4 regions of the Paenibacillus sp. GCM10012306 genome follow, and region 1 is predicted to be linked to each of the others. Evidence: predicted binding sites of a transcription regulator. Region 1 holds the regulator's gene; each other region holds the start of a gene.
What was found. The regulator LexA, encoded in region 1, represses DNA repair genes until DNA is damaged. The targets are predictions, from matches to a motif close to CGAACATATGTTCG.
Positions count from the first base shown of each region.

Region 1 (7,544 bases):
CCGCTCTGCTTCGGGAATGGAAGCATAACGCTCCACCTTCTCGGTGTTCACAATAGCGTAGTCGAGTCCAGCCTTGGTGCATTCATACAGGAACACAGAGTTCAGTACTTCACGCCCTGCTTCAGGCAGACCAAAGGAAACGTTACTGATCCCGAGAATCGTATGAACAGATGGCAGTGCCTCTTTAATCATGCGTATCCCGTCAATCGTCTCCTTCGCGGAACCGATATATTGCTCATCCCCCGTCCCAACCGGAAACACCAGCGTATCAAAAATCAGGTCTTCCGATGACAGTCCATACTTGTTCACGAGCAGGTCATGAGAACGTACCGCTACCGCCAGCTTGTCAACCGCCTTAATCGCTTGCCCGCTCTCATCAATTGTTCCAACGACAATAGCAGCACCATATTTATGGATCAACGGCGTAACATGCTCGAATTTTTCTTCACCATCTTCAAGGTTAATGGAGTTAATGATCGCTTTGCCCTGGCAATACTGCAAGGCAAGGTCAATAACCTTCGGGTCTGTGGTATCGATCATCAGCGGAACTTTAACCTTTTTGACCACGAGCTCCAAGAACTGCTTGATGTCTTCGCTCTCGTCACGGTCAGGGTCCTGTACGCAAACGTCAACTACCTGTGCACCGCTCTTGACCTGAGCTCGGGCAATTTCAGAAGCTTCCTCATATTTTCCTTCAACGATCAGACGTTTGAATTTCCGTGAACCCAGTACATTCGTACGCTCTCCGACCATGTATGGACGGTTACCATCTTCGACATAGACGGGATCAATACCCGACAAGGCAGGCGGATGAGTACCGTTCAGCGCACGCGGCGGGAATTTGGACAATTCATCTACCATAGCCCGGATATGTTCCGGTGTCGTTCCGCAGCAGCCGCCAGCGATGTTTAGCCAGCCCTTTTCGGCAAAAGCACCAATCTTGCGGGCCAGTGAATCTGGCGATTCATGATAATGCCCGTTCTCGTCCGGCAGACCCGCATTCGGATAACAGCTGATAGCGGATGATGAAATATCCGACAACGTCCGGATGTGATCGCGCATGAACTCGGGTCCGGTCGCACAGTTGAGGCCGACAGAGATCGGTTTCAAGTGCTCCAGTGAGATGTAAAAGGCTTCGATATTCTGACCAGCGAGCGTTGTGCCCATTGGCTCAATCGTACCCGAAATCATGACAGGCAATGTAATACCGGTCTTCTCAAAAGCATTACGAATTCCGATACTGCCCGCTTTAACATTCAGGGTATCCTGTGAGGTCTCTAGCAGCAGTACATCGACTTCACCATCAATCAAGGCAACAGCCTGTTCCTCATAGCTCTCCACCAGTTCCGCAAACGTGACACCGCCGGTTACCGACAAGGTCTTGGTTGTAGGTCCCATAGCACCAACTACATAACGCGGGTGGTCTGGAGTATCATACTTTTCAACAGCATTGCGCGCCAGTTTGGCGGCTGCCAGGTTAATCTCGCGTGCCCGCTGCGGAATATCGTACTCCGCAAGAACAACTGATGTAGCTCCAAATGTATTGGTCTCGATGAGATCAGCGCCTGCTTCCAGGTACTGCTCATGAATCGTCTGGATAACCTCTGGCCGGGTAAGCACCAACATCTCATTACATCCGTCCAGTTCTTCTCCGCCAAAATCTTCTCCAGTCAGCGGGACCTGTTGGATCATGGTCCCCATCGCGCCATCAAGAATCAAAATTCGTTGCTGTAAGCTCTCAGCAAGTGTATATTTAGCCATGTTCCTATCCCCCCAGTAAAACATTAGAGTAAGTTTAGCAGAATAAAGGGAATTCGGAAAGTCTTCCTTCCGTCTCTGCCGATTCTTAGCTGCTCATCTCATGCTGTCATAATTATGGCAATGGCTTAACAGTAAGCTCCTTGCTTGGCATAGAATGCTGTGTCCGTGCCGATACATGTGAGGTCACATTGTAAAGCCCTTCCTTATCAAAAGTTCCTTCTGCGGTGTACTTTCCTTCTCCTGCCGAAGTCCCTTTTAGTTCCATCTTTTCGGTCTTCCCATCTTTGTTTACGATTTCAAAAAGCACTTCCTTGGCATCATCCACAGGTTTACCCTCCTGGGTCACCTTAGCTTCGAATGTAACCGGGCTGCTCACTGTAACTTCAGCTGGACTCCATTCCAGCTCTACTTTGATCGGCTCCATCGATATATCTACCGAATGACCAGCGTGCCCTCCCCCAGCTGTCCCAGAGGCGCAGCCTGCCAGTAGCAATGTGAACGCAATACCTAATAATGAGACCTTTTTCCTCGGGTTCAACATTTGAAGCCCTCCTGATATAATGGTTATCCTATTACTAGAGTTGCTATTTAAGATGAGTTTAAGATACGAACTTAAGGCTTGGCGTCACTCCAGTGAAGCTTGGACTTTCGGTCGTTGTTGTCTCCAGATTTCTTCTGTTTAACCGCTAGTAGCGGTTGAAATCCGGAAACAAAGACGAGCGCTTCGCTCCTACAGTTCCAATCTTCCCCTACGTTCCTTCTCGCTTTTTGTTAATCTCTTTTGTTCATCTTAAATAGAATCAAACATTGCTGCATGGAGCCCTAGGTGTAATAATTCTCTTTCTATTATACACATTATTCTCATTTTTTCAGGAAGGAAAGCCTGTTTTATCAACATACTAGTAATAGAAAAAGCCGCCTCATCCGTAGGAAACCTACTTCAGAAGACGGCTCTATTCAAAAAATAAGTTCCTTACAGAGTTTGTACCAACGGCAGAAGCTCCGCTAGATGCCCGATCTCATAGTCCGGCGTAATCGCCGGATCTTTTTCCTTACCGGTACGGTTAATCCAGACGGTCGTAAGTCCCGTGCTCAAGCCGCCGAGAATATCGGTTGTCAGTTTATCACCGACCATGACTCCCTGCTCCGGTGTGATATCAAGCAGGCCAAGGGCATGCTCAAAAATCGAAGTATCCGGTTTGCCTTTACCAAAACTGCCGGAGATCACAACATGATCAAAATAAGGAATCAGTTCCGGTACTCCATCCAGTTTCTCCTGTTGAAGTGCAGGACAACCATTGGTTAGCAACAGTAGTTTCACTTGTCCGCGCAGTTGATCCAGTACCTGCAATGTCTCTTCATACATATAAGGACGGCTGCGGCGTTCGGCTGCAAACTTGGCTGCGAGCGTCTCAGCAAGAACCTCATCCTCTACACCTAGCGACGCCAGTCCCCGGCGCCAAGACTCTTTGCGGTAAACCGGTGCCAGTTGCTCCAACTGACGGAATTCAGGCTGTTCACCAGCGCTAAAGTTAGCCCAAAGCGCTTCAAACGGATTAATCCCAATCATTTTGGTAAACGGAAAGGTCTCATAGGACTCATACAAACCCCTGGCTTCCCTGCGTACAGCAGCTTCCAACTCATGGGGATCCACAGCGTCTCCTGCAGCCTCACAAGCAGAGCGAAACGATTCCTCTACACTGCGTTCATCCCAAAGCAGCGTATCGTCCAAATCAAAAAGTACAGCGGTAATCGGCATTTAAGTAACTCCCTCTCCCTGAAGTGAACTGCTCTCTATTGTTTACAATTGCTCTACCGGAATGTTGTTGACCTTACCGAATTCTTGCAGTCGTTCGCCCATCGCAGCCGTGTCATAACGGTTAATCAGCTTGGAGAACACCCACGTGGTGCGTTTGCCTTTATACTTAATCGTGACAGCACTGCGAGAAACTGTGATCTTCTCAATATCGGTAGCAGGCAGCCAACGTTCGCGGTTGAATTTGATAGTGGACAATCTGTTCCGCTCTACCTTCAGGTAAGGACGACGGAAATACAGCATAGCTGCCAGCAGCAAGTACAACCCCACGCCCAGCCAGTGCATGAAGACGCTTCCTCCACTTTGATCCAGTGTACCGATGAGCCAATAAAGCACACCTAGTGCAACGAGAACAACGGGCAATACGATATTGCGCCCCTTGAATACATCGCTAGTCTTTGTACTGGAAGCCGAGGATTGAATGGCATCCTTCCCTTGTTTCTTTCTTTGCTTATTGAGTTGCTGTGAATTGCGTTGAACCATTCTTTCCCAAGAACGGGCCATGTCTCTTCCCCCTAGTCATCCTGAAATATCTATGAAAAGAAACAGAGGGTTCATGTTAAGCCTCTGCTCCTTGTTCAACGCTTATTTATCTACGAATTCAATGTTGTCCAGTTGGGCACGGAAATTGCGGCGAATGTTGCCCAAGTAAATTTCACGGAGCTTGGCGCGCTCAGCCAGTTCTTCTTCATTCAGACCCTCGTTCTTCTGCTTGTGTGCCAGTTCATTAATTCGTGCAATCAATTCATCTATATTCAATATTTTCGCCTCCCTAATAAATTCATTCTAACTTTGCCATGAGAAAAAGAGCTTGTCAAGGTTTACCCCCTGCAAGCTCTCTAATGTTCCTATCTCTGAACATAAAGTTGTTAAAATAACGGGACTGTTAAAACGTCTCCTGCATGAATAGTGCTGTCGGTCAATTGGCTCGATCGTTTAATTCCTTCTATATATACAGCTGTCTTCATATTGGTCGGCTTATATCTAAGAGCGATGCTCCAGAGAGTATCTCCTTGTTCAACCACAACCCTCTTCTCTTGCTTCGCAAGATTAACAGGTCCAGCAAACACATTACCTACTACTGTAAAGCCCGCAACAATCAGCAGCAGAAAAAGAGCGATCTTATAGAAGTTAAATGTTCTGATCAACTGACTTAATCCATTCGATAGCACATTGGTGATTTCTTGAATTCTATTTATTAGTCCAGAACCTAAAGTTTGTCCTACAGAGCTAACTTCTGTGTCCTTGTCATAGATGCTATGGTATGTACTGTACTTTAACATAATTCATCATCCTCCAAACACTTGTTCTTACTTGCAAAATCAATATAACACGAACATGTGTTTTGATCAATACTATTTTCGAACAATTGTTCCCCTCTTATAAAATCCCCTTTCTGAGTGAAAAAAATGCTCTTGATGTGCTCATCTCCCTTGCCGTTCTTGCGTATTCCTTCGACATAGAGGCCGATTATTGAAGATATCATTCTCCTTCCTGTTCTCATCCTTGTTCCCTTCTCTTAAACTATCGATAACGTTAGAACTTATGTTTGTGCGAACGGCAGTTCTATGTTATAATTTTCCCAAACATTACTATATGGGGTTGATTCTGATGTCAAAGATTTCGAGTCGCCAGCTGGCGATCCTGGAATTTATACGTAACGAAGTCCGCAGCAAGGGTTATCCTCCTTCCGTACGGGAAATCGGAGAAGCTGTAGGCCTCGCCTCCAGCTCCACGGTACACGGTCATCTGGACCGCCTTGAGAAGAAAGGCCTGATCCGCCGGGATCCGACAAAGCCGCGTGCCATTGAACTGCTTGGCCAGGAAGACTCGGAGAATGTCCATCAATTTGCCCAGACGATCACTCGCGTTCCTGTAGTAGGGAAGGTTACCGCCGGGGTACCTATCACCGCAACAGAGAACATCGAGGACTATTTCCCGCTCCCAACACATTATGTTGGTGACAACAAGGTATTTATGCTTTCTGTTCTTGGTGACAGTATGATCGATGCTGGCATTATGAACGGCGATTATGTCATTGTGCGCCAGCAGCAGACCGCAGACAATGGTGATATTGTTGTCGCTATGACTGAAGATGATGAAGCTACCGTTAAGACTTTCTATAAGGAACGTGATCATATTCGCCTCCAGCCGGAGAACCCGTCCTATGAGCCACTTCGCCTGAATCGGGTAAGCATTTTGGGTAAAGTCATCGGATTATTCCGGGATGTCCACTAATCTATCATTAATGTCTCTATTAGAAGACTGTTCCGTTCAGCGGTGCAGTCTTTTTTCTGTCTAAACTCTTTTCCCTAACTCGAATAAAGAAGCAAGAATTCAGAACAAAACTATCGCGATAGTTTGCGTCAAATAAGTACTGAGGTATCCTCTGAGTTTAGATAGGGCCACACTTTTTTTATTTTTACTCACGATTTCGGATTAACGGCACCCTTGCTCCGCACATATCCTAATTTAAAGGAGTGCTGATCCCATGCCCAATTACCGAATTGTCGTCGATTTAACACAACGAATGCTGTATTTGCTGGATAACAATACTGTCGTCCGAGGTTACCCTGTCGGAATCGGAACGATGCTAACCACAACACCAGAGGGAGAATATACGATCATTAACAAACAGCCTAATCCCGGAGGTCCATTCGGTGTGTTCTGGATGGGACTTTCCAAGCTGCATTATGGCATTCACGGGACGAATGACCCCTCCTCCATTGGACATCTGGTCTCGCACGGATGCATTCGAATGTTCAACCAAGATGTACTGGCACTTGCTGCGCTGGTTCCAATTGGGACGCGGGTGACTATCCGGCGTTAACCGCCTGGTACTGGATGATTTGACGTGCAAATAGCCGTCAGACGGTGTCTGGCGGCTTGGTCATGGGGATAATTCAAATTACAGCAAGAAAGATCTAGAGATAATAACTAACAAGATGAAGAGAACCAAGATTGCAGCAGTAGATGTGCCAAGACCATATCCTCCAGCAAATTCACCCATGAGTAATTCCTCCTTTTCTATGAAGACACCAGGATTTGCAGCGACAAAAGATCGGCCCTTAGGAAAGGGAGATTTCTTCTCCGCTAACTTAATGCCCGAATAGTCCAGGCCCCTTGATTAGATCCAGCAAATACTCAAAATGATTACAAGCAGAATGTAAAGCACCAAAATCGTTCCTGTTGACGTAAAAGGACTAACTACTGGTCCACAATGTTCTGCACCCATGTGAATTCCTCCTTCAGATTAATGACTACAGAACAGAATATGTAACAGTATCCTACTGAGTTTGGGCAAACCGGAAAAGAAATGTACTCCTGTGACGAAGGTAAAAGCTTACCTTTGAGGGGACTTAGAAGGTCCACACTAAGATGGATCTTATTTATTTCTATCGGGGAAGTATAGTACACTGGTAACAAACCAATGTTCGGAGGATTCTCATCATGTGCGGACGTTATACCATTACAGTCTCTATAGAAGAACTAATGCTGAGGTATCTTACGAATGATGCCAGCATCCTTCATTATGCTCCCAGATATAATGCCGCTCCCATGCAGCATATTCCGGCTGTGATTCACACAGGTACCGGCAACCGAATCGGTGAGCTTCGTTGGGGCCTTGTTCCATCATGGGCGCAGGACGATAAGATCGGCAGCAAAATGATCAATGCCCGTGGGGAGTCTTTATTGGAAAAAGCCTCGTTCAAGAAACTCGTTGCCTCTCGGCGGTGCCTGATCCCTGCAGACGGCTACTATGACTGGAAAAAGGTAGACGGTCGCAAGCAGCCTATGAGAATTGGCATGCGGGACGGCAGTATTTTCTCAATGGCTGCTCTATATGATATATGGCTGGACCCGAAAGGCGAGAAGCTGGCCACCTGCACGATTATCACGACCACACCTAATTCATTGATGGCTGAAATTCACGATCGTATGCCTGTTATTCTGCGACCGGAAGACG
Region 1 is NZ_JBHRYW010000013.1:191,090-198,633, forward strand. Features, by position in the region: gene metH (methionine synthase) at 1-1,761, opposite strand, end outside; gene ACFORK_RS24245 (FixH family protein) at 1,874-2,302, opposite strand; gene ACFORK_RS24250 (HAD family hydrolase) at 2,735-3,520, opposite strand; gene ACFORK_RS24255 (hypothetical protein) at 3,563-4,081, opposite strand; gene ACFORK_RS24260 (DUF896 domain-containing protein) at 4,163-4,336, opposite strand; gene ACFORK_RS24265 (LysM peptidoglycan-binding domain-containing protein) at 4,447-4,860, opposite strand; gene lexA (transcriptional repressor LexA) at 5,189-5,815, shown strand; gene ACFORK_RS24275 (L,D-transpeptidase) at 6,069-6,407, shown strand; gene ACFORK_RS24280 (sporulation protein YjcZ) at 6,486-6,587, opposite strand; gene ACFORK_RS24285 (YjcZ family sporulation protein) at 6,705-6,812, opposite strand; gene ACFORK_RS24290 (SOS response-associated peptidase) at 7,028-7,544, shown strand, end outside.

Region 2 (7,544 bases), on a different contig from region 1:
GGAAATGAAGCCGTATTTTTCAACAAAAATAGGATTACGTCTTCTATCCGGCTTGTTCTGTCGCAAATTTGGGAATGCCCCTATAGTGGAGGTGTTAGGGAGCTCTATTTGGAAGCGAAAATGCTAGAGCTGTTCGCCGTCTACCTCAATGAATCGCTGTATGAAGCGGAGCGGATTCCACAAACCGTTCGTCTCTCCAAAGACGATATGGCCAGCTTACAGCAGGCCCGGGAGATTTTACAACGGGACTATATCGAGCCACCGACACTGGCAGCACTGGCCCGGAGCATCTGTCTCAACGAATTCAAGCTCAAAAAAGGATTTAAGGAAATGTTCGGCTATACCGTGCATGCCTATGTGATTGAACAACGGATGCAGCAGGCCCGTCATTTGCTGGACCAAGGCAGCGTGACCGTGACGGAAGCCGCGTACCGTGTAGGGTACGGCAATGCCAGCCACTTTGCGGCCGCATTCCGCAAGAAATTCGGGATTCGGCCCGGAGAATATGCCCTTCGTTCCCGGGGGGCAGGTCCGAGCCGGACAGGATGGTTGGCTGATGACGTTCAGGATGGGAATTTGCCTGGATTGCTCCCTTTTTGATTCATAATAATCCCGTAAGGAGTAGAGCCGGACAGCATTGCTCCTCTAATATAGTGCACAGAGAATGATTCTCAGTGCACTTTTTTTGCGCTTTTAAACAAAATTGGAGGAAGATACTGTGAGTAAAACCAAAACTGGCCTGCCCAGACTGCTGGAAATCGCCGGAGAAAAGAGAGCTCTTCTGTTCCTATCGGGTGTATTGTCCTCCGCCAGTGCTTTGCTGATGCTGGTACCGTATATCTCCGTATACTTTGTGCTGGCGGAGCTGCTCCGCCACGCTTCGACGCCGGGACAGGCGGACGGGAGCTACATGATGCAGTGGGGACTTATAGCGCTGGGCGGTCTGGTCTTAGGGCTGATACTGCTCTATGCCGGGGGGATGTGCTCGCATATTGCAGCGTTTCGCATCCAGTACAATCTCAGGGTGCGAATGACCGAGCATCTCGGCAGACTGCCGCTCGGTTACCTCACAGGTACCTCAACCGGTGCGGTCAAAAAAACACTGGAACAGAATGTGGAGAAGGTGGAGAACTTTATTGCGCATAAGCTGCCTGATCTCATTAGTGCTCTGGTTACGACCATAGTGATGATCTTTGCCATGTTCTGGCTGAGTCCTCCGCTGGCGATTGCCTGTCTGGTGCCGATTTTGCTAGGCTTTATTGCTCAAACGCTGCTGATGGTAGGGAGCAAGGGCAAGGAGGGCATAAAGCTGTATTATGATTCCCTGGAACAGATCAATGCTTCGGCCGTGCAGTACATCCGGGGGATGCCTGCGGTGAAGGTTTTTGGGCAGACTGTCCATTCGTTCCGCAAGTTTTACAGTGATATGGTCAATTATCGTGATCATAGTTTGGAAATTACAGACCGGTATCAGAACGGCTATATTCTGTTCAAAACGCTGTTGTCATCTATGTTCACCTTTATTTTGCCGGTAGGGGTTTTTCTATTGAGCGGTCAGCCGGATAATATGTCTTTTGCTATAGTGCTACTATTCTTTCTAGTGATGGCTCCGGGAATTTCCGCACCACTCTTCAAGCTGTTGCTGCTGGCCTCCAGTACGCGGGATATCGGAGAGGGAGTGGCGCGAATGGATCAGCTTCTGGCTCAGACCCCGGTGCCAATTCCGCAGGATCCGGAGTCACCGTACACTTTTGACATCGAATTTGCGGAGGTTACCTTTTCTTACGGAACCCCTGAGGACAAGGCTGCTGATGCTTTGCAGGGAGTGTCTTTCCAGGCGAAACAAGGGCAGGTTACTGCACTGGTAGGTCCTTCGGGATCTGGAAAATCAACCGTAGCGAGCCTGATTCCACGCTTCTGGGACCCGCAATCCGGGACAATCAGTATCGGTGGCGTAGACATCCGCCGAATGGCGCTGGATGATTTGATGAACACGGTCGCTTTTGTCTTTCAGGAGACCTTTCTATTCTATGATACCCTCTATGCGAATATCGCCGTAGGCAAGCCGGGGGCTTCGCTGGAAGAAGTACAGGCTGCGGCGAGGGCGGCACAGTGTGATGATTTTATCTCCAGACTGCCGAAGGGCTATGATACGTTCATCGGTGAAGGGGGCGTCTATCTCTCTGGCGGGGAGGAACAGCGAATTGCCGTAGCCCGGGCGATTCTCAAAAATGCACCGATTCTGGTGCTGGATGAAGCGACTGCTTTTGCCGACCCAGAGAATGAACATAAAATGCAGCTGGCGCTTACTGAACTGATGCGCGGCAAGACGGTTATCGTCATCGCTCACCGGTTGTCCTCGATTCGTGATGCGGAGCAAATTCTAGTGCTTCGGAACGGGACCATTGCAGAGCGTGGAAACCATGGGGAGCTGGTGCAGAAGGAAGGACTCTATGCCCAGATGTGGCACACTTACAGTGATGCTGGAGACTGGATTATCGAGAAAGGGGGGGCGCTGACGTGAAGATGCTGCATAATATTACCGCTGGTCATCCAGAGAAATTGCTGAAGCCTGTCCTGTATTCGCTATTATCCAATCTGGTGAACGTACTGCCTTTTGCCCTGATTATTGAAGCGGTGCGACTTATTTTTGCACCTTTTATTACGCCGGGAGCGGTTCTGCAGACCGAACGTCTGTGGTGGGTTTGCGGCGGATTGGTGGGATCAATGCTCCTAATGTATCTCAGCGAGATTCCAGCTTACCGTGCAGCTTATCGTGGGGCCTATGAAGTGGCTGCACAGGGCCGGGCTGAACTTGCTGAACATTTGCGGAAGCTCCCGCTGGGCTATTTGACCCGGCGTGATCCTGGCGATCTTGCCAATATGATGATGGGTGACTTCTCTCTGGTGGAAAGCGGACTCTCCCACATGCTGCCCCAACTGGCCGGGGCTTTCGTTCTGCCGGTCCTTGCGCTAGTTGGTCTGATCGTGCTGGATTGGCGCATGGCTCTCTCCATGTTCGCCGCCCTGCCCGTAGCTCTGTTGATCATGTATGTAACGACGGGGTTGCAGCGCAAGCTGGGCGCAGGGCACATGAAGGCCAAGCTGAATGCGGCGAACCGTCTGCAGGAGTACCTGAACGGTATTCGCGTAATGAAGGCCTACAATTTGACTGGAGACAGGTTTGTCCGCCTTGACGACTCGTTCAAGGTTCTGATGAAGGAAAGCATCAAGCTGGAGGGGATATTCGGTCCAGTTATTTTGTTGGCTTTGGCTCTTTTGCGCGCCGGTTTAACGCTTCTGATCTTCGTGGGCGTCCAGCTTCTGCTGGGTGGAGAGATCGGTATCCTGGAGCTGGCGGTATTCCTCATTATCGGGACTCGTATCTATGATCCGCTGAACACGGCTCTCTCCAATTACGCTGAATTCCGCTATAACGAGCAAGCAGGCGGACGGATTGTGGATCTGCTCCATGAGCCGGTAATGACCGGGAACACCGAACCCCTGCCCGCTGATCGTGGAATTCAATTCGATCATGTAACCTTCAGCTACGGCGGAAAGCCGGTGATCAAGGATTTGAGTATTACAATGCCTCAGGGGACCCTGACAGCCATTGTAGGACCCTCGGGCAGCGGAAAAAGTACCGTGCTGCGGCTAATCTCGCGGTTTTACGATCCGGATCAGGGACGTGTCCTGCAGGGGGGAAGCAGCTTGCGGGAAACAGAGCCGGAGCATCTGCTGAGTTCGATCTCGGTGGTGTTTCAGGATGTGTACTTGTTCCAGGACACAATCGGCAACAATATCGCCTTTGGACGGCCGGGGGCTACAAGCGAAGAGGTACGGCAGGCCGCTCAAATGGCGCGTTGTCATGATTTCATCATGAAGCTGCCGCTAGGCTATGATACACCGGTTGGTGAGGGTGGTAGCACGCTATCCGGTGGGGAGAAACAGCGCATTTCCATCGCTCGCGCTATTCTCAAAAATGCGCCAGTGGTGCTGCTGGACGAAGCCACAGCCTCGCTTGATCCGCAAAATGAAGCTGAGATTCAGAAAGGGATTGACGCCCTGATCACAGGGCGGACTGTTATTGTCGTCGCTCATCGGCTTAAAACGATCCGCGGTGCCGACAACATCATCGTGCTGGAGGACGGCAGGCTGGTGGAACAGGGCCGTCATGAACGTTTGCTGGAGCAGGGTGGGCTTTACGCCAAGCTGTGGACCTTGCAGCAGGAATCCGGCGGCTTTCGCATATCATCGTAGTACTATAATCTGTTTATTGTAACAAGAGCCTGTCGTATCTATCAGATACGGCGGGCTTTTGCGCGTTTTGGTAGAAAGTTATATAAGCCGAACAAAAGAAAATGACAAAAGCGAAGAGGAATGAAGGGGGAAGTTTGGAACTGTAGGAGCGCAGAACACTTGTAAAACATTTGAAGATCATCCAAACGTATGTTCCGAATGAAGGGTGATATGGTATAATGTTGGGACGAGTAAGTGACTGGAGTTACATTTTTGTTTTGTCATGGGAGGAGTCTTTATTTATGTCGATAACCTTTTTAATCGGACGCTCGGGCAGCGGTAAGACAACTAAAATACGGGAGTCGATTTCCTCTCAGCTAGCGCAGGAACCGCTTGGCGCACCAATGATTGTGCTTGTGCCGGAGCAGGGGTCTTTTGGGACCGAACGGGGGCTGCTCACTGCGGGTGGTGCCAAGGGAAGCATCCGCGCCCAGACCCTGAGCTTTTCGCGGCTGGCTTATCGGGTAAGGCAGGAAACGGGCGGCAGTGCAAATCTTCCGATCAGTGAAGAAGGCAAGAAGATGCTTATCTATAAAATCATCAGCCGCCGCAAGGAGGAGCTGAAGCTCTTCGGACCCTCTTCGGATCGTCCGGGCTTTGTGGAACGGCTGAGCCAGCTGCATACCGAATTGAAGCGATGCTGTATCGGTTCTAATGATTTGAACGAGCAATTGTCCAGTATGCGCGACTCTATTGGTAACAGCCCCATTCTGGCAGGCAAGCTGGAGGATTTATATATCGTATTTAGCGATCTGGAGCAAGAGATGTCGCAGCTGTATATGGACGAAGAGGACCGGCTGGTCGAACTGGCCGAGCAGATTTCACTGTCTTCCTATGTTCGGGGTGCGGAGATTTGGGTGGATGGCTTTCACGGCTTTACCCCTCAGGAATTCAAGGTGCTGCGGGAACTGATGCTGCATGCCTCCAGTATGACAATATCGCTAACCCTGGACAAGTCTTATCCATCCGGTGGTGGGCTGCACGAGCTTGATCTGTTCCATCCGGCTGCGGTGACGTATATCAAGCTCCGTGGTATGGCCGAGGAAGCGGGGCTAGAGGTCTGGGACGAGCTATTATCGCCTCAAGTGCTGCCGCGCTTCAAGGATAGCCCTGTACTCGGCCATCTGGAGCGGGGGTATGACCGCCGTTTGGGCTGGAGTGGACATAAGGGGGACACAGCGCAGTCCATTACCATTGGCGCTGCTGTATCGCACAGGGCTGAAGTGGAAGGGGCCTTGCGCGAAATGCTCAGACTAGCACGGGATGAAGGTGCCAAATACGGCGAAATGGCGGTATTCATGCGAAACATCAGCGATTATGAATCGTTAGTGTCTCCGCTGTTCAACGATTACAAGATACCGTTCTTCCTCGATCAGAAGGTGAATGAGCTACATCACCCGCTAGTAGAATTTATCCGCTCTGCGCTCGATGTGGTGCGGCGTCGCTGGCGTTATGAAGATGTGTTTCGCTGCGTGAAGACCGGACTGCTTCTTCCAGATGACGGGAGCCTGACTAGTGAAGACATGGACAATCTGGAGAATTATGTGCTGGCGTGCGGTATTCAGGGGTATCGCTGGACGGATGGTCGTCCTTGGAGAGGTATTCCCAGCCTTTCGCTGGAAGGCGACAGGACTGTGGATGAAGGCTTGTTGTCTACGATGGAGAAATGTAGGGCAGCCATTATCGGTCCCTTGGAAGCTTTCGAGAAGCGGGTAAAGAAAAGCCGTAGCGGAGAAGATCTCTGCCGGGCAGTATACACTCTTCTTGAGGATGCTGGTACGGCGGGTAAGCTGGAGGAGATGAGCACCCAGGCGCTGAAATCGGGAAAGGCTGCTAGTGTCCGTGAGAACAGCCAGATATGGAGTGCGGTGCTTGATCTGCTGGATCAGATCGTGGAAATGATGGGCAACGAGAAAATGGAGTTTGCGATGTTCGCGGGTGTGCTGGAGACCGGTCTCGCCGAGCTGAAGATGGGACTGGTGCCACCGGCTTTGGATCAGGTTCTGGTAGGTAGCATGGACCGGACGCGTACTTCGGGTGTGAAGTATGCATTTCTGCTTGGATTCAATGAGGGTGTTGTTCCCGCACAATTCAAGGAAGATGGTATTTTGTCCGAGGGAGAGCGTGGGATACTGGAGAACGTTGGCCTGGAGCTTGCTCCGGGGGCATCCCGTAGGCTGCTTGACGAGCGCTTCCTGATCTACAATGCGCTCACAACAGCGAGCCATAAGTTGTGGATTAGCTATGCGACTGCTGACGAGGAAGGGAAGGCCCTTTTGCCGTCTGAAGTGATTCGTCATTTGCAGCTGATGTTCGGGGGCAAGCTGACAGAACGTCAGCTTCCAGCCAGTCCGCCTGCGGCATCAGATGAAGCGGCGCAGACCGTGTTACCCCTGCATATGGACTTTATTGGGGATCCGGAACAAAGTCTGCGCATCCTGATGGTGCAACTGAGACAGTGGCGACAGGGTGTCGATATACCGTCTTTCTGGTGGGATGTCTATAACTGGTTCGCTTCCGGAGCAGAGGAGGAAGCGAAGAAGATACGCCTGAAGCGGCTTCTCGGCTCACTGTTCTACCGCAACGAAGGCACTCAACTGAAGCGGGGGACGAGCCTCAGGCTGTATGGCGGCTCTACGCTGCGTGGTAGCGTGTCCCGGATGGAGAAGTTCTCGGCCTGTGCGTTCTCTCATTTTGCCGCGTACGGTTTACGCCTTAAGGAGCGGCAGATGTACAGACTTCAGGCCCCGGACATCGGACAGCTGTTCCATGCGGCGCTTAGTGAAATGGCGCAGCGGCTGCAAGAGCAGGGCCGTGGCTGGGCCAGCCTGACACCGGAGGAATGTCGCCGCGAAGCCGGGGAGACAGTGGACCGCCTGTCACCGCTGCTTCAGGGTGAGATTCTCCTCAGTACGAAGCGGTACGGTTATATCACCCGCAAGCTGAAGAGTATTGTGGGCCGGGCTTCCGTAATTCTGGGCGAGCATGCCCGCCGGGGTAGCTTTGAGCCGGTCGGACTGGAGCTTGATTTTGGACCGGGTAAAAAACTTCCTCCCCTGCGGATTACACTGCCCAACGGCTGTGTGATGGAAGTGGTCGGGCGGATTGACCGGGTGGATCAGGCGGAAGGGGAGAACGGCATTCTACTGCGTGTAATTGACTATAAGTCCAGTCAGAAGGACCTCAAGCTCCACGAAGTTTACTACGGTCTATCGCTGCAAATGCTGACGTATCTTGAAGTGCTG
Region 2 is NZ_JBHRYW010000001.1:420,908-428,451, forward strand. Features, by position in the region: gene ACFORK_RS01840 (helix-turn-helix transcriptional regulator) at 1-600, shown strand, start outside; gene ACFORK_RS01845 (ABC transporter ATP-binding protein) at 719-2,524, shown strand; gene ACFORK_RS01850 (ABC transporter ATP-binding protein) at 2,521-4,260, shown strand; gene addB (helicase-exonuclease AddAB subunit AddB) at 4,542-7,544, shown strand, end outside.
Region 2: the regulator LexA is predicted to act here: its motif matches at 4,443-4,456, upstream of addB (helicase-exonuclease AddAB subunit AddB).

Region 3 (7,544 bases), on a different contig from region 1:
TGGAACAAGGGATGCTATGGCAGCTGTTGGATTCGGCATCACGGCTGGTAAACGATGTACAGTGGCAGACGGCGTTCCGGAATTGGGTCATGACCCCGGCTAATCCGGATTTGACGGCTCCTGCCCGGACGCTTCTGAGGACGTTATATGCTTTGCAAGGCACGGGAATTATTAACGGACAGCATGATTATCTCGAAAGCCCGGATGAATTCAATAACAAGCTGAAGACGACTGGGGGACAGTATGCCGGGCTTCATGGTTATGAACTGGGGGCCATCAACAACCAGTCGCCTGAACTGATCCGCAGCCAAAGAGACGGGGTAGTCGCCAGTGCAATCCGCTGGTATCAATCCGGGGGAATTGTAGCTCTGACCTATCATGCTCATTTGCCTGGAACAGCTCCGGCTTGGTCAAATGTATCTATGAATCTGAGTAATGCAGAATTCGATAAATACGTAACCCCTGGCACTCCCCAGAATGCTGCATTGCTCGCCGATCTCGATGATGTTGCCTTGTCTTTGCACAAGTTAGCCGATGCTGGCGTTCCTGTACTATGGAGGCCATATCATGAGATGAACGGCGGGTGGTTCTGGTGGGGACGCAAGAGCAAGTTCATCACACTTTGGAATCTGATGTTCGATTATTTCACAAAGACCCATAAGCTCAATAATATATTGTGGGTGTGGAGCCCCAATGCAGACGGAGATGGAGTCGACGCACTGGAAACCTATTATCCGGGTGTGGCGAAGGTGGATATTCTGGCGCTCGATATTTATAACGGAGAATTTAAGGAAGAACTGTATAATCGGCTGTGGGATCTTGGACGGGGCAAACTGATTGCAATTGGCGAGAACGGCAAGCTTCCATCATCTGCATTGCTTGCCAAGTCACAGCGCAGGTGGTCTTACCTGATGACTTGGGGCAAGCTTCTCTATGAGAACAATACGGAGGCAGCAATTAAGGATTTTATGAATGCCAGTTTCACCTTCAATAGGAGCGAATATACTAAGGCTTTTGCAATCCAAGCTTCCAGGCCTGAGGGTAGTCCGGCAATCCCTGTCAGTGGTCTGCGAGGAGAATATTATAACAATATGCTTCTTAGTGGAATGCCAGCTTTAGTACGGACAGATGCCAATATTAACTTCATCTGGAGACAAGGCACGCCGGACCCGGTAATCGGTGTGGATTTCTTCTCTGTACGCTGGATCGGAAAGCTTAGTGCGACTTATAGTGAGGGTTACACGGTGTACTCTTCATCGGACGATGGCATCCGAATCTGGATTGACGGACAGCTTGTTATTGACAGTTGGATCAAGCAGAGTGGACAGGAGCGGAAAGGAAGTGTCAATCTGATCGCCGGCAAGCTGCATGATATCAAAGTAGAGTTCTTTGAGAATCAGGGTGATGCGAAGGCCGTGCTGATGTGGGAGAGTCCGAGTCAGGTCAAGGAGGTTATCCCGGCAGTGGCGTTTTTTCTCCCTTAATGTGAAGTGATGCGGAGTTCTATATATATAAGTGAACGAGGGAAAAGCCCCGAGAAATCCGGGGCTTTTTGGTCTGCAGCAAAAGCGTATAGGATTAGATCTGTTCGCGATAGCTGATATTATTGACTGTTTTCTCATCACGTACTGCTTTGCGCAGCGCATCCTTCACGGTATGGGCACCACGGATCTTGCGGAACCACAACTGAGGCGATGAAGCATCATCGGAGAAAATTGTCAGTGTCCCTATACCAAGCATGCGATCCGGAATGGATTGAGAGACTCCCAGGTCACGAATTCGCAGCAGCTCGATTTCTTCGATATTTTTACCGATCAGGCCTGTCTTTACTATAATTCTTTGGCTTGTAATCGTATAGGTGGTCGTATTAAGGCCCACAAGACCCTTCAGTCGGTCGGATATGCCGGCAGGCTTTCCTTCCCATAGTTTGATTTCCTGAGCAGGCGTCAGGTCTCGCAGCATGCGCTCGGCTGTTGGTGAAGCTCCCCCGTTCAGCGCGGTCCCACACTCTCCGCAAAATTTAGCTGTTTGCTTATACTCTGTTCCACAGGCTGTACAATAAGGCATCGAATGAACCTCCTCTCCTAATAAACATTTATTATATTTATTATTATACTGCTTCACCCGGTCATTGGTTGCACTCATAGCAGGAACGTATTTTTTTGCATTTTCCCCCGTTTTACATTAATTTCATTTGCACTTTACAATAACCGACATTATTCTGTTATGTGGGGGGAATGTAAACGATGAAACGAGCTTGGCTAATAGGGTTGATTGGGCTGGTTCTAATGCTCTCAGCCTGCAGCTATAATGATTCTGCTTCAACCGCGGCGTTGTCTGAGGAAGAAGTTAAGGAATCTGTGCAAAATTACTACAATGAGATGTTCAAAATTGAACAATTAGGGAAGTCGTCACGGGAGCAATTCAACAAGACGATCGCCGCTTATTCGGCTGGGAACGCTACTTCCAAGGAGATGGAGAAAGCCATCGCCAAATTCAAGGATACGGCTACTAGTATTTCATCTCAGGCGAAAAAGGTTGAAATTTCCGACCGCCTGCCGGATAAAGTCAAGAAGCTGCTGGATGAGGCCCAGATTGCTTTTCAAAGTGCCTATTCCTTAAAGGAACAAGCTTCAAAAGGTGCCGATTCTGCCGATGTGTCTGCCGACGAGTTCAACGAGCTTAATCAGAATGCTGATATCGCTATGTTATACGGTATCTCCAAGCTGAACGAAGCCAGAGTGGCCACTGGACTTTTGGAGCCGGATAAGGATGCGGATACGAAGGCAACCACTGATCCAAAGTGATAACTGGAACGGATTCGAAGAGTGTTAATCAATAGGACAACCTGCCCCCATATTTGGGGATGATGATAAAAGGCGTTGCACAGTACAGCTGTGGGCGCTTTTTTGCGTGCAGACTGTCATTTTTTCCATATTGATTAAAGGACTTGGCTATGGATATAATACAAACATACGTTCGTGTTATGTAGGGTTATTAATTGAACACAAGGAGGCTAGGCAATGGGTAAGAAGCTGGAAGGAAACGGATTATGGGAGAGCAGTCGGATGATGCTGCCGGAGCACAAGAACCGGATTATCAGCGATGAACGGGAGACGCTGCGCCGCACCCAGCCGGTACTGGATGAGCAGAAGCAGGAGGAGATTGAGAGCGCCCTGGCGCTGTCTCTGCGCAGTCATGTGCGCGTCACGGTGATTCTGTTCGATCCGTTCGAGAATGAGGCCGTGAGCGGCTTTGTGACCTCCATTCACACCCACTCGCGGGAGATCAAGCTGCAGTGGGCGGAGGAATGGAAGTGGATTCATGTAGACCAGATTGTAGAGGCCTATATCGTCTAACAAGCTACTGCCTAAGTGCGTGCTCCTGTACTTTTTTCATAAGCGATCAAGGTTACAGTGGGGTTGCCAGTCAGTTCGGCAAGGGCAGCTTCCGCGTTCCGGATAATCTCAACCGCTTCACCTCGTTCGCTTAATGTGGCGATTTTGTAGCTGTCGCTATGGATGTCCATGACAAATCTCCTTTCACTGTTGTATAAGATACCTATTTAGGTTGTCCTTATAGACGGGAAACATCCAGATGCTGAAGCGATAAAAAGGTACAATATGGATTTATAAGCATCACTATATGAGAGTGTAAATTTCTTAGATGGAGTCCCGGACGGTTGTCCGAGGGCTCTTTTTTCGTGGGAAAGAGACGTGTGAAAGTATTGAACTGCAAACGGTCCAAGCATAGGGGTATCTGTACAAGCAGAACAGAAAAATCGGACATCTACTATACCAGGGGGTGAAGATATGCTGACTTTGGACGTGGTAAAAAGCAAATCGACCGCTTCTCTCGCCGGGCTGAATCCAGCCGTGTTGGCCGGAGCAAATACACTGATCGAGCGCAGCTTTGCCAAGGGCGTGCCGATTATCATTACCCAGGGACTGCGGACTATTGCCGAGCAGAATTCTCTCTATGCACAGGGCAGAAGTAAACCGGGGAACATCGTGACCAATGCGCGCGGGGGATTCAGTTATCATAACTATGGATTGGCGATTGATTTTGCTCTGTTGCTGCCAGATGGGAAGGGCATTTCCTGGGATATGAACCGTGACGGAAACGGCAACAAAATAGCGGACTGGCAGGAAGTGGTGCAGGAGGCCAAAAAGCTGGGCTTTGAATGGGGAGGGGACTGGACTTCCTTCAAAGATTATTCCCATCTGCAGATTGCTTATGGACTTTCAATTGATCAATTGCGGGCAGGCCTCCGGCCGTCGGCAGAGCAGATCAAGGCTGCGCTTAACGTGATCAATGGAGGTGACAACGTGAACAAAGATGTGAAAGTAAGCATCGTTCTGAATGGCAACAAGCTCACAGACGGTGTTCTGGATACCGGCATCACCTATGTGCCCGTGCGGGCGCTGGCGGAAGCGTTGGGAGCGAAGGTTACGTATGATGCTGCAAGCAAGACCGTGAATATTGTTACGGGATAGCCGCTTTGGGACTGTATAGAAAATAAGGGATGAGGGGAAATTATCAGCAATCAAACTACAAGGGGGCAACATATCTTGAATAAGCTGATAACAAGCCTTATCTGTACCGCTGCATTGTCCATGACACTGCTTGGCACCGGTTATACAGCCGAAGCTGCCGGAGTCGACGGGGTGGGCGATACCACGCGCAATACAGGCACCATTAGAAATGACGCGAACCGTATGCATCCTAATGGCAGTATGATCAATGGAACGACAGGAACGAACAGAGGTAACAACAACATCCTGGACAACAACGTTCGGACTGAAAATAACCACAGAATAGCTCCGTTGTCCACCACGAACCAGGACGGCACCTATCGGGCGACCAGCACCACTAGTACCGGAACCGGGTCAAACTGGGGCTGGTTGGGACTCATCGGCCTGTTGGGTCTGGCTGGCATGAGAAATCGTACTGGAGAGCGCAGCTAAGTAGAAAAAAGTAAGAGCCGAGCGCTTGCAGGCGTGTGGGAATAAAGCTGATTTTATTAACGTTCCTGCCGATCAGGCAGGGACGTTTTTTGTTGTGTCTGGGTAAAAGAATCTCAAACGATGCTTTGGGTATCAGCACAAGCAGAGATAGGAGTGGAGAATATAATGGGTGTAGAACGACAGAGGAGGGATAAGGATGAGTGGCTATGCAGGACTCGGTGGATTCACTTCCACTACCGTAATTTTGGTGCTTTACATTCTCTTGGTGATTGTTTTGAGAACATTCTAATGAAAATGTGTCATTAAACAGGAGCCTGCGTAAGCAGGCTCCTGTTGTCACTAGGTGTACAATAATGTGATGACCAGCAATTCATAAAGGACAAGGGTTAAGATTAGTTCATCATTGGAGTATGGACTCCGTTGTCCTCCCTGACTGCTAACCTTTAAATACATCAATCCTCCGTTGCAGCCGACAATTCTCCCCACGTACACCTGGCCATCCAAGGTTTCAATTCTAACGGATTGATTGCCATGGACCCGGCAAATATTGTGGAGTTTGTCTCGAACACTTCTTAAATTATGAATCGTGTTATTGTCCGCTCTGTATAACACCTGCTGCTGTGGATGATGATATCCTGATGGTTGAAGACTCATGGGTATATGACCTCCGGTTACTAAATATTATTTCAGAATTATCGTATGCATTTGCCTAGGGGAGGGTGCGTGGCTTCAGGGATTAGTCTTTTATGGAGATGCAGGGCGAGGGGATTTTGTCTTAATAGAGAAGATCGAGGATTATACATTACGTCTACAGAAAAAATGTTAGTAAAACCACCTAATAAACAAATAAGGGTTCCAGCCCGAATGAGCTGAAACCCTTATTGTTATGGATGCCGAGGACCGGGATCGAACCGGTACGGTAGTCACCTACCGCAGGATTTTAAGTCCTGTGCGTCTGCCAATTCCGCCACCCCGGCATGTAAAATGCTGAATTGCAGCTGGTAACTCGTGTTATTGGCGACAAGATAGATAATATCATGTTTTGGACAATCATGCAACCCCTAAAAATATGTAAGTTTCCTCAATTATATAGCAGTTTCAAAATTACGCTATGATCCAATGTGATCATGGCTTTTTTGGATTAGCGCATAAGGAAGAAAACCTCTAAGAGCATAATAACCATCCTGCCGGTATCGTTACCTGTCCTTCTTTTCCTTATTTTATGACCGAGGGATGATCCTTTTCATAAAGTCCTGGAGATGTACAAGGCTATACTGGTCCGATACGACACACGTTGCGATTTACCAAACCGAAATGGCCTGAAGCTGCGCGTCCCAAGCTTAAACTTCGCCTGAGCGGAATGAGTAAAGGACAGATTAAGTTGAATGGTATTGATCGTGGCCGCTATTGGCACATCGGGCCGCAGATGGATTATAAAATTCCGCTTGCCTGGTTGCAGGATGTCAATGAAATTGAGCTTCTGGATGAGGCGGGACATGATCCCGCTAATGTAAAGCTGCTTTATGATAATCAGTCGAGCCGCAGATGGAAGACGATCTCAGCACCGCTTTGTTTTGATTATGCTTTATGAAGGAACTTTTCCTATATGTGGAATCGAGAACCTGACAAAGTGTCAGATTCTCGATTCCACTTTTTTATAACTTAGAATGTTCTCAAAATAATGACCAGGAGAATGTAAAGCACAAGAATGACTGTAGTGGACGTGAAGCCTACTGGGGGATAACCTGCACATTCGCTCATTCCAATCCCTCCTTTGTAACTTTCTACACTAATGTATGTGTACATTTGTGGATCGTAAGTGTGAATGCCTACATTGTTAACCCAGTAAAAAGAAATCTACGTTCTTAAAATGGTGAAAAACGGGGTTAATTTTAAAAAAATATGAAATGGATAAAAAGTTAATTCATGGGGAAATTATGGGCGTAACCAAAAGAGAAAGGAATGGCCTGAGATGAATGCTGACCAGTCCGCAGAAAAAAATAAGAAGATGATGAATGAGCTTTTATCTGAAAGTTCAGATTTCAAAACGAGCACTTTTGTGGCTGGAGAACGTTGTTGTTACCTTTTTTATTTGAGTACCATGGTTGATCCAGCTGTGGTACAAGAACATATTATCCGTCCTCTTCTTGGTCTCAAGCAATTCACTGTTCGTGAGGGCATTTCAATTTTGGATTACAATGAGACGGAGCTTGTATCGACCGCCCTAATGGCTCTTATCGAAGGAAAGACCGTCCTACAAATAGATAAGGAAGCAAAGTTTTATTTGCTTGGAACAGAGCTTTCAAAGGAACGTTCCATAAACATACCGATGAATGAACGCGTATTGCGTGGTTCCAATGAAGCATTAATTGAAAATCTCGATACAAACATAAATCTGATACGAAAAATAATTGCAACTCCTGAGTTAGCTGTAAGACAATATGAACTCGGTCGAAAGTCGAAAAATAAGATTTCTATGCTCTATATGAATTCACTGGCTAATAAAGATGTTGTAAATGGACTTGATCAGAAGCTAAAAAGTATTGAACTAGATAATGTTGAAGCTCTAGGTTTCAT
Region 3 is NZ_JBHRYW010000001.1:555,402-562,945, forward strand. Features, by position in the region: gene ACFORK_RS02450 (glycosyl hydrolase) at 1-1,484, shown strand, start outside; gene ACFORK_RS02455 (PH domain-containing protein) at 1,579-2,067, opposite strand; gene ACFORK_RS02460 (hypothetical protein) at 2,247-2,807, shown strand; gene ACFORK_RS02465 (YolD-like family protein) at 3,024-3,359, shown strand; gene ACFORK_RS02470 (hypothetical protein) at 3,371-3,529, opposite strand; gene ACFORK_RS02475 (M15 family metallopeptidase) at 3,813-4,496, shown strand; gene ACFORK_RS02480 (WGxxGxxG family protein) at 4,572-4,967, shown strand; gene ACFORK_RS02485 (YjcZ family sporulation protein) at 5,164-5,256, shown strand; gene ACFORK_RS02490 (hypothetical protein) at 5,307-5,621, opposite strand; tRNA gene ACFORK_RS02495 (tRNA-Leu) at 5,859-5,944, opposite strand; gene ACFORK_RS02500 (hypothetical protein) at 6,262-6,558, shown strand; gene ACFORK_RS02505 (sporulation protein YjcZ) at 6,630-6,728, opposite strand; gene ACFORK_RS02510 (spore germination protein) at 6,940-7,544, shown strand, end outside.
Region 3: the regulator LexA is predicted to act here: its motif matches at 2,969-2,982, upstream of ACFORK_RS02465 (YolD-like family protein).

Region 4 (7,544 bases), on a different contig from region 1:
CTAGACCGCCGAAAATGGGATAGAACACTGACAAGAGAGAACTGAATCCGAACTGGCTAAAGAGGTAGCAGGTTAACATGAGCAAAGCGATAATAAGATCTTGGGATAAGGGTAGTCTCTGCTTTAGTTGCGCGGTAACACCGTAAATATCCGCTACGAATGTGCTGAAGATTTCAAGGAAAATTAGCAGCAGATAGATCGTTTGAACCACGGCCCCAAGCCGAAAAGCAATACTGCCCATTGGAATTTCATACTGCATGATCCCTGGCATTTGCGAACTCATGGCGAAATGTGCCGCCAGCAGTAACAGGCCTATTCCAGCCCCGCCTAGGATGCCGCCCCGCAGCAGTGCCTTTTCGTCATCTGTCTCTCGGGCAAGTGGTACAAGAACGGCCTGAGCCATTCCTAGATTGAAAGCCGTATACAGCAGTGGGGATAGCCAAGCAGAGAACGTGCTGGCGTCCGTCTGGAGAAACAAGAAATGTCCAGCGCCCGGCTGATGCACCGTATTAATTACAATAATCAGTGAAAGAGCGAGCATGAGCGGAACAACTGTACTGTTCATGTGGAGAATGCCAGAGATGCCCCGTGTCAGCAGCAGATAAGATCCTAGTATAGTGAGAATTAGTCCAGCCTGATAATGAAAGCCCAAATGTTCCTGAAAAATGGCCCCCGCGCCGGCAAGCATTATACTGTTTACGCCGATCAGAATCACCATGGTGAACAGACTGATAATACTGCCTGTCTGCTCGCCAAAGAGGTGCCTATTGAAATCCTCATAGGAATCCGCTCTAATCCGCCGGGCTAACAGCATCATTTTGGTGCCAAGCCAAATAAACAGTATAGCAGAGCACAGGATCGTAATCAGCGCCCAATGGCCGTAACGGGTAAAGAAGCGGAGGATTTCTTGCCCGGTGGCAAATCCGGCGCCTACGATAGTGCCAATATAAGTGAATGCGATCTGTAAGGTTCGAAGATGGGTTTTCACAGCTTTCCTCCTTGTTTTTGGGATCCTCTGTTAGGTGCTTGCTGGGTGTATCACAACAGAGGTGCCTTGTGTAGTGGCTATTTTGGAACGGTGATGGTGCAGCGGATTGCAGGATTGCCTTGTGTACTCTGTATAGTACAGGTTATGATGGGGAACAGAAGGACATGACTTCTAACGGATTCCTTTGTATGGATTACGCTGGAGGATATGGATTATATAAGTGTATTGGAGGTTCAAAGTCATGGAAGTGTTGAAAAAGCGGATTTTGGAGGAAGGTATCGTCGTTTCGGATCAAGTGCTTAAGCTGGATGCGCTATTGAATCATCAGGTAGATCCGGAGTTGACGATGGAGATGGGACGGGAGTTTGCCCGGAGATTTAGCGATAGCGGAATTACTCGTATAGTAACCGTGGAATCCTCCGGAATTGCCGTGGCATTTGCCACCGCCTTGGTTATGAATGTGCCGCTCGTCTTTGCACGTCGCAAAAAAACACTGCTGGCCGATCCCGATGCGCTGTGTGAGAGAGTCCCTTCGTTTACCAAGGGAATTGTTACCGACATTATGCTTTCCCGTCAATTTATTTCCCCAGAGGATAAGATTCTGTTTATTGATGATATTATCGCCAATGGAGATGCGGCGCGAGGGTTAATCAAAATTATTCAACGTTCCGGCGCAGAATTAGTCGGACTTGGAGTTGTTGTGGAGAAGTGCTTCCAGGCAGGAGCGCGCACCATCCGTGAACAGGGTATTACTCTGGAATCCCTAGTTCGGATCAGTTCCTTAAATGAAGGAACGGTTGTCTTCGAAGACTAGAAGGCAGTGGCAACAAAATACAAGCCTATTTTCCAAACATCTTCTTTTCACCCTATGGTTTTTCCTTTATAATAAAGCTTAGACATAGGAGAGGAGGCGTCACAATGGGGAAAGAACCGGTGACAGAGCAATTTTTTATTGATAAATTAACCGAGGCCAAGGAACACTTCGAGCGTGCACTGGATTGCAAACATACGGAGTTTGACGATCTGTACCCCTATATGATTGAACATCCTCAGTTTTTTTGGTACAAACGCTATGTAGCTTGGTCGGAGCTGTTGACCATTACAAGCTTGTGTGAAGAACTGACTTACGCCTGGAGAGAGAAGTTTACGGCGAATCAGGTAGAGTATTTGGAACAACGTGTGATGTCCGCTAAAGTTCTCGATTTTTGGTTTGAGAAGAATGAAGCGCTGATATAAGGAACAGACATAGGAATAACGAATTTGCGATTAAGAGACCCAGGTGAATTCTCATTTGGGTCTTTGTTATGACAGGAATTCGGATAAGCTATAGAGAGAAATTCAGATTAGCTATAGTAGAAGGGGGAACGAGCATGATTAGTGATGAAGAGCTAAATGCCTACCGTATCTCTGGTGAGAAAGTACGTGTGGTACGCGACGGCATTGCCAGTAACGATATTAGAGGAATCGTACTGGCGTGGGACGAGTCTCAAGTGATGATTCGCCGCCCCAACAGAAATGTGGTCAAGCTTGATCGGAATTACTTGATTCAGCCTGCCAAAGAACCGAGAAGAGATCCCGATAATATATAAAAATGCATAACCAAAACAGCTCCCTGACCATCATTCTGGCGGGGAGCTGTTCTGTGTTCCAGGGAGTTCCATGAAGGTTACTGAGGAATTCCATGAGATTATATAGATAATGCTAACTGCACCACACTTTCTTCTCGGGAAACAATGGGGGATTCTGTAGTTAGTCCGAGATAGGCACGCATACGTAGCATCATCTCTCTGCGAAAACCAGGCCAGAGGATATTCATCTCTCCGATATACCCTCTGCAATTGTATTGTGCTTCTACACCACGTTGGTCCTGGCGGACGGTGTTGATCTTCAAATGGCGTGAAGTCAGCTCACGATTAACCTCCTGCAGCATCATTGAGGCCTTCTTGGCCCCACCGGATACCAGCTCTACATAGAGCTGAGGTGTCTTGAATAGCCCGCTCTTGCCGATGACCCGGCAATCGCGTTCAAATACTTTATGGATAAATGTTAGCAGCAAGTAGCTTCTGACAAGGGACAGTTCATCTTTGGTTATTTCTTCGGTTAGATTGGAGTTGTTACTCTTAGTAGTCGCCATTATAAATCACCTCATTTATAGTATGCGAACCTTTGTTCTCATTATACATCTTTCCCGCTAATAAAAGCAATATTTATACAGAAAATGTTGGGTGACAACATTAATAAAAAAGTAGTTGACGATAATCCCATTCGCATGGTAAGATATCTCTTGTGTCCAAGAGAATGTGGACTTCATAATATGCGGTCGTGGCGGAATTGGCAGACGCGCACGGTTCAGGTCCGTGTGGTAGCAATACTGTGGAGGTTCGAGTCCTCTCGACCGCATTAATTAATCAATGAGCTCTTGAATTTGTCCTTGTGACAATTCAAGAGCTTTTTGCATAATCGAAACAACACAGATATAACAAAAATAAGGAGGAGTGGAAATGACTCCGCTTCAAGAACGCGAGGAAGAGCCGCACAATAAAGAACTACTCAGTCGCGTCTGGATCAGGTTGGATGATTGTTTCCGAGAAACGGAGCGTTCGACTTACCGTCTGTTGTACGAAACTTCTCCTACTTATGTACTTGTTGTTGCAGCAAAGCGACATGGCAATATCGTCATCGATGGCATGTTATACTCGCTATTCCCTCATACCGTTTATATCGTGATGCCGGGGCAGCGAGTGGAAACTACTTACGATTTAGATGGGGATCAAGTACTGTATTGGTTTCATGTAGAAACAGCTGCTCCCGAGAGATATGGTGCTCAGCAGGGACGGATACTGCCCGATTTGGCGCGGGTAAGCGTGAATGCAGACACATTGCTACAGTCTCTTTGTGAGAAAATAATCTTTCACTGGCATACTGACGATGTCGCGGACCGCTTTGTCAGTCAGGCGGGATTTCAGGAGCTCTTGCATCTGTTGTTCAAGAACCAAGGTCAACACGAGGCTGCACTGGATCGAGTACGAATGTATATAAATGGTCATTTTCGAGAAGGAATTACGGTCGATTATTTGTCTGAGCTTGCGGGTATGAGCCGGTATTATTTCATGCGATCATTCAAAGATCGATTTGGTCAAAGTGCCATGGATTATCTGACTGAGCTTCGCACAAATCAGGCTAAAAGCTTGCTGGACGAAGGGCAATCCCTGCAAAAAGTTGCGGAGGAGGTTGGTTACAGGGACCGGCAATATTTTAGCAGCCAGTTTAAAAAGCATGTTGGAATCTCCCCAACGATCTACATCGCGAATCGAACCAGCAAAGTAGCTGCATACAGCTGGCCTAATATCGGGCAACTGCTCACTTTGCAAATTATTCCATACGCTGCTCCAATCGACCAGACCTGGAGTGATGATTACCGCAAGAAATACCGCTTTGACATCAAGGTGCCTTTGGGGCATGACTACGAATTTAATAGAGAAGCCTTACGGCGGGCTGAGCCTGATCGGATTATTGCATTGGATGAAATGATTCCTGATGAAGAGAAAGAGAAGCTTCGGCAGATAGCACCTGTATTGTTCTTGCCCTGGCATTCCGTAAGCTGGAGAGAGCACTTGCAATGGATTGCAGAGTTTCTGGACCGGGATAAGGAAGCGGAGAGCTGGCTCGCCCGCTACGATAAGAAAGTTGAAGCCATCCGGGGGAAGATTCCTTTTTCAATCAGGCAAGGTGGTCTGCTTATTCTAAACATTCTGCCACGGGGATTTGAGGTTTGGGGAAAGCGCGCAGGTACAGTTTTGTACGACGATCTGCAGATCCATTGTGCAAGAGGTGTGGAACACATCGAATTTACTGAACAGGTTGAAGCAGGACAACTGGCGTCATTCGATGCGGATATGCTATTAGTTAACGTAATGAAGGATGGGCAGTCGCTAATGAATTGGGAACGTCTTCAGCGATCTGAGCTTTGGAGGAACCTGAAGGCCGTCAGGAAGGGGAACGTTTATCTGACCTCGGGACAAGCCTGGCTGGCTGAGCCGATTCTCGAGTATACAGCCAATCGGCATTATGATTTACTGCAGGAGCTCGAACAACTATTTTGTGCGCTTTAAGCCAAGAAAAGTCAGCATCTTTTCGTATTCCCGTCGTTCGTAGTGTGGTGTATAATGTCCTAGTCGATAATGATTATCAATATCATTTTCAATTACAGTGACGGAGGGAATACGATGCATCAAACAGAGAGAGCCAATGGCACAAGACGGGGTATCCATGGTGGCCAAAGAAGCTTTAGGAACATATCAGGGTTAATGATCATATTGTTGCTGACGGTATTGGTCAGCGCTTGTGGGAATAACACGAATACGGGAGCAAATGAGAAGGTAGCAGCCACTAAGGATGCTTCTGGTTCAGCACAGGGAAATAATTCTTCGCAGACGGAAGCCGCCGAGACATTAACGGTTAAACATGCTTATGGGGAGACCAAAGTTCCGGCGCACCCGAAGCGTATCGCTGTGATCGGGCTTGAAGATCTCGCGCTTTCATTGGGGCTTCCAATGGTTTATGCCTATGGATTCGACGGTTACTATTTGGAAGATCAGTTGAAGCAACAGGGAGTTCCAATGTCGGGCACCGCGGATATGAAGCCTAACCTGGAAGCGATCCTGGCGGCGCAGCCAGATCTTATTCTCATTCAACAATATTTTACCGATCAAAGCGGATACGATGAGCTTAGCAAAATTGCCCCGACAGTTTCTTATGCGCCAAATGATTGGAAAACCTCGATCACCGAGATCGGCAAAATAACTGGATTCGAGGATAAAGCACTGGCTGTGATTCAGGCCAATGAAGATAAAATCAAGCAAGCCAAGGAAACCATTATTTCGGCAGTTGGAGCTGATAAAACGGTAGTCTATATGCGTCCGTCAGACAAGGACCTGCAAGTCTTCTTCCCTAGCTTTGCACCTCTTGTCTACGAGAAGCTTGGGTTAAAGCCTGACGCCAGTATTGAAGAATTGAAGAAAGCTTCAACTGATGATTGGGGGATTACTACCTCGCTTGAGAAGTTGCCTTCCATAACCGCAGACTATGTGTTTGCCATGTATGGTGGCTCTATTAGCCCGAAAGAAGAATTTGAGAAAGCTGCTGCGGCCACAACAGAGATTGAGAAAATGAGTCTCTGGAAGGAGATACCGGCTGTCAAACAAAATCATGCATTTAAGGTATCGGCGAGAAGTTGGATGTCCAGTGGTCCAATTGCGGAAGGCAACGTCATTGATGATGTTGTAGCTGCGGTTACAGGCAGCAAGTAATAAGACCTAACTACACTAATAATAGCATCGAAAACCGTTTTATTATAAGCGGTTCTCGATGCTATTTTCATATCCAATTGCATGCCGGTACGGTGATTAAGATAGCCTTAGCCGCGGGCATTCCCTGCCAGTTTGTTGTCAGATGGCAAGAACATAGCCAGCAGTCCCAGCAGTGGCAGGAAAGCACATATCTGAATGACAAAAGAGACATCTGTCAAGTCGATCAGCCAGCCCATAATAACTGAACCAAGTCCGGCCAGTCCGAATGCCAAGCCGAAGAATAATCCAGATACGGTCCCGATTTTACCAGGTAGCAATGCCTGTGCATAGACAATGATGACCGAGAAGCCGGACATCAGGATGGCGCCGATCAGACCGCAGAGAATGATGGACCAGAACGGCGTTGCATAAGGCAGCAGCAGGGAAAAGGGAGCTGTACCGGCAATAGAGAACCAGATGATCTTCTTGCGTCCGAACCGGTCGGCGAGTGGTCCGCCGAGCAAGGTACCCAGCATTCCGGCAAATTGTAGGGCGAACAATGGAATTTGCGCATCCTCAAACGGGCGTTGAAAGCGGTCCATGTAATAGAAGGAGTAATATCCGGTCATGCTGGCGATATATACGAACTTGGAGAAGAGCAGTACAATCAGCAAGCTGATCGCTAGTGCAACGAAGCCGCGGGGATGCTGAACTGCAGCTGCAGCCGTTTGAACCGTCTTCGGAGCTACAAGCTGCCCCTTATACCAGCGGCTGACGGCATATTGCAGGAAGATGCCGAGGACAGCAGCGAATGCGAACATAATCAGCCCTCGTGTTCCGTAAGGCATAACCAGAAAGCCGACTGCCAGTGGAGCCAATGCCTGGCCGGTATTACCGCCCACCTGAAAGACGGATTGGGCCATCCCGTGGCTTTTGCCAGCAGCCAGATGAGCAACACGTGAGGATTCCGGATGGAGCACAGAGGAGCCGATACCCAGCAGCATGGCTGAAATTAGTAGTCCGACAAAATGGGACGAATAGGCCATACCAATAATACCGATCAATGAGAATAGCATTCCGCCGGGCAACAGCAATGGCATAGGACGTTTGTCTGTCAGATTTCCGATGAACGGCTGCAGCACGCAGGCAGTCACGTTAAGCATGAAGGCAATCCAGCCGACTTGGGCGAAGCTCAGGTTAAGGGTTTGCCGCAGCAGCGGGAAAACAGCGGGAACAGCGGACTGCATCGCGTCATTCAGCAGATGGGC
Region 4 is NZ_JBHRYW010000008.1:13,701-21,244, forward strand. Features, by position in the region: gene ACFORK_RS17685 (YkvI family membrane protein) at 1-988, opposite strand, end outside; gene ACFORK_RS17690 (xanthine phosphoribosyltransferase) at 1,230-1,802, shown strand; gene ACFORK_RS17695 (hypothetical protein) at 1,907-2,224, shown strand; gene ACFORK_RS17700 (hypothetical protein) at 2,359-2,577, shown strand; gene ACFORK_RS17705 (YhjD family protein) at 2,676-3,122, opposite strand; tRNA gene ACFORK_RS17710 (tRNA-Leu) at 3,305-3,388, shown strand; gene ACFORK_RS17715 (AraC family transcriptional regulator) at 3,490-5,100, shown strand; gene ACFORK_RS17720 (ABC transporter substrate-binding protein) at 5,296-6,297, shown strand; gene ACFORK_RS17725 (MFS transporter) at 6,405-7,544, opposite strand, start outside.
Region 4: the regulator LexA is predicted to act here: its motif matches at 3,148-3,161, upstream of ACFORK_RS17705 (YhjD family protein).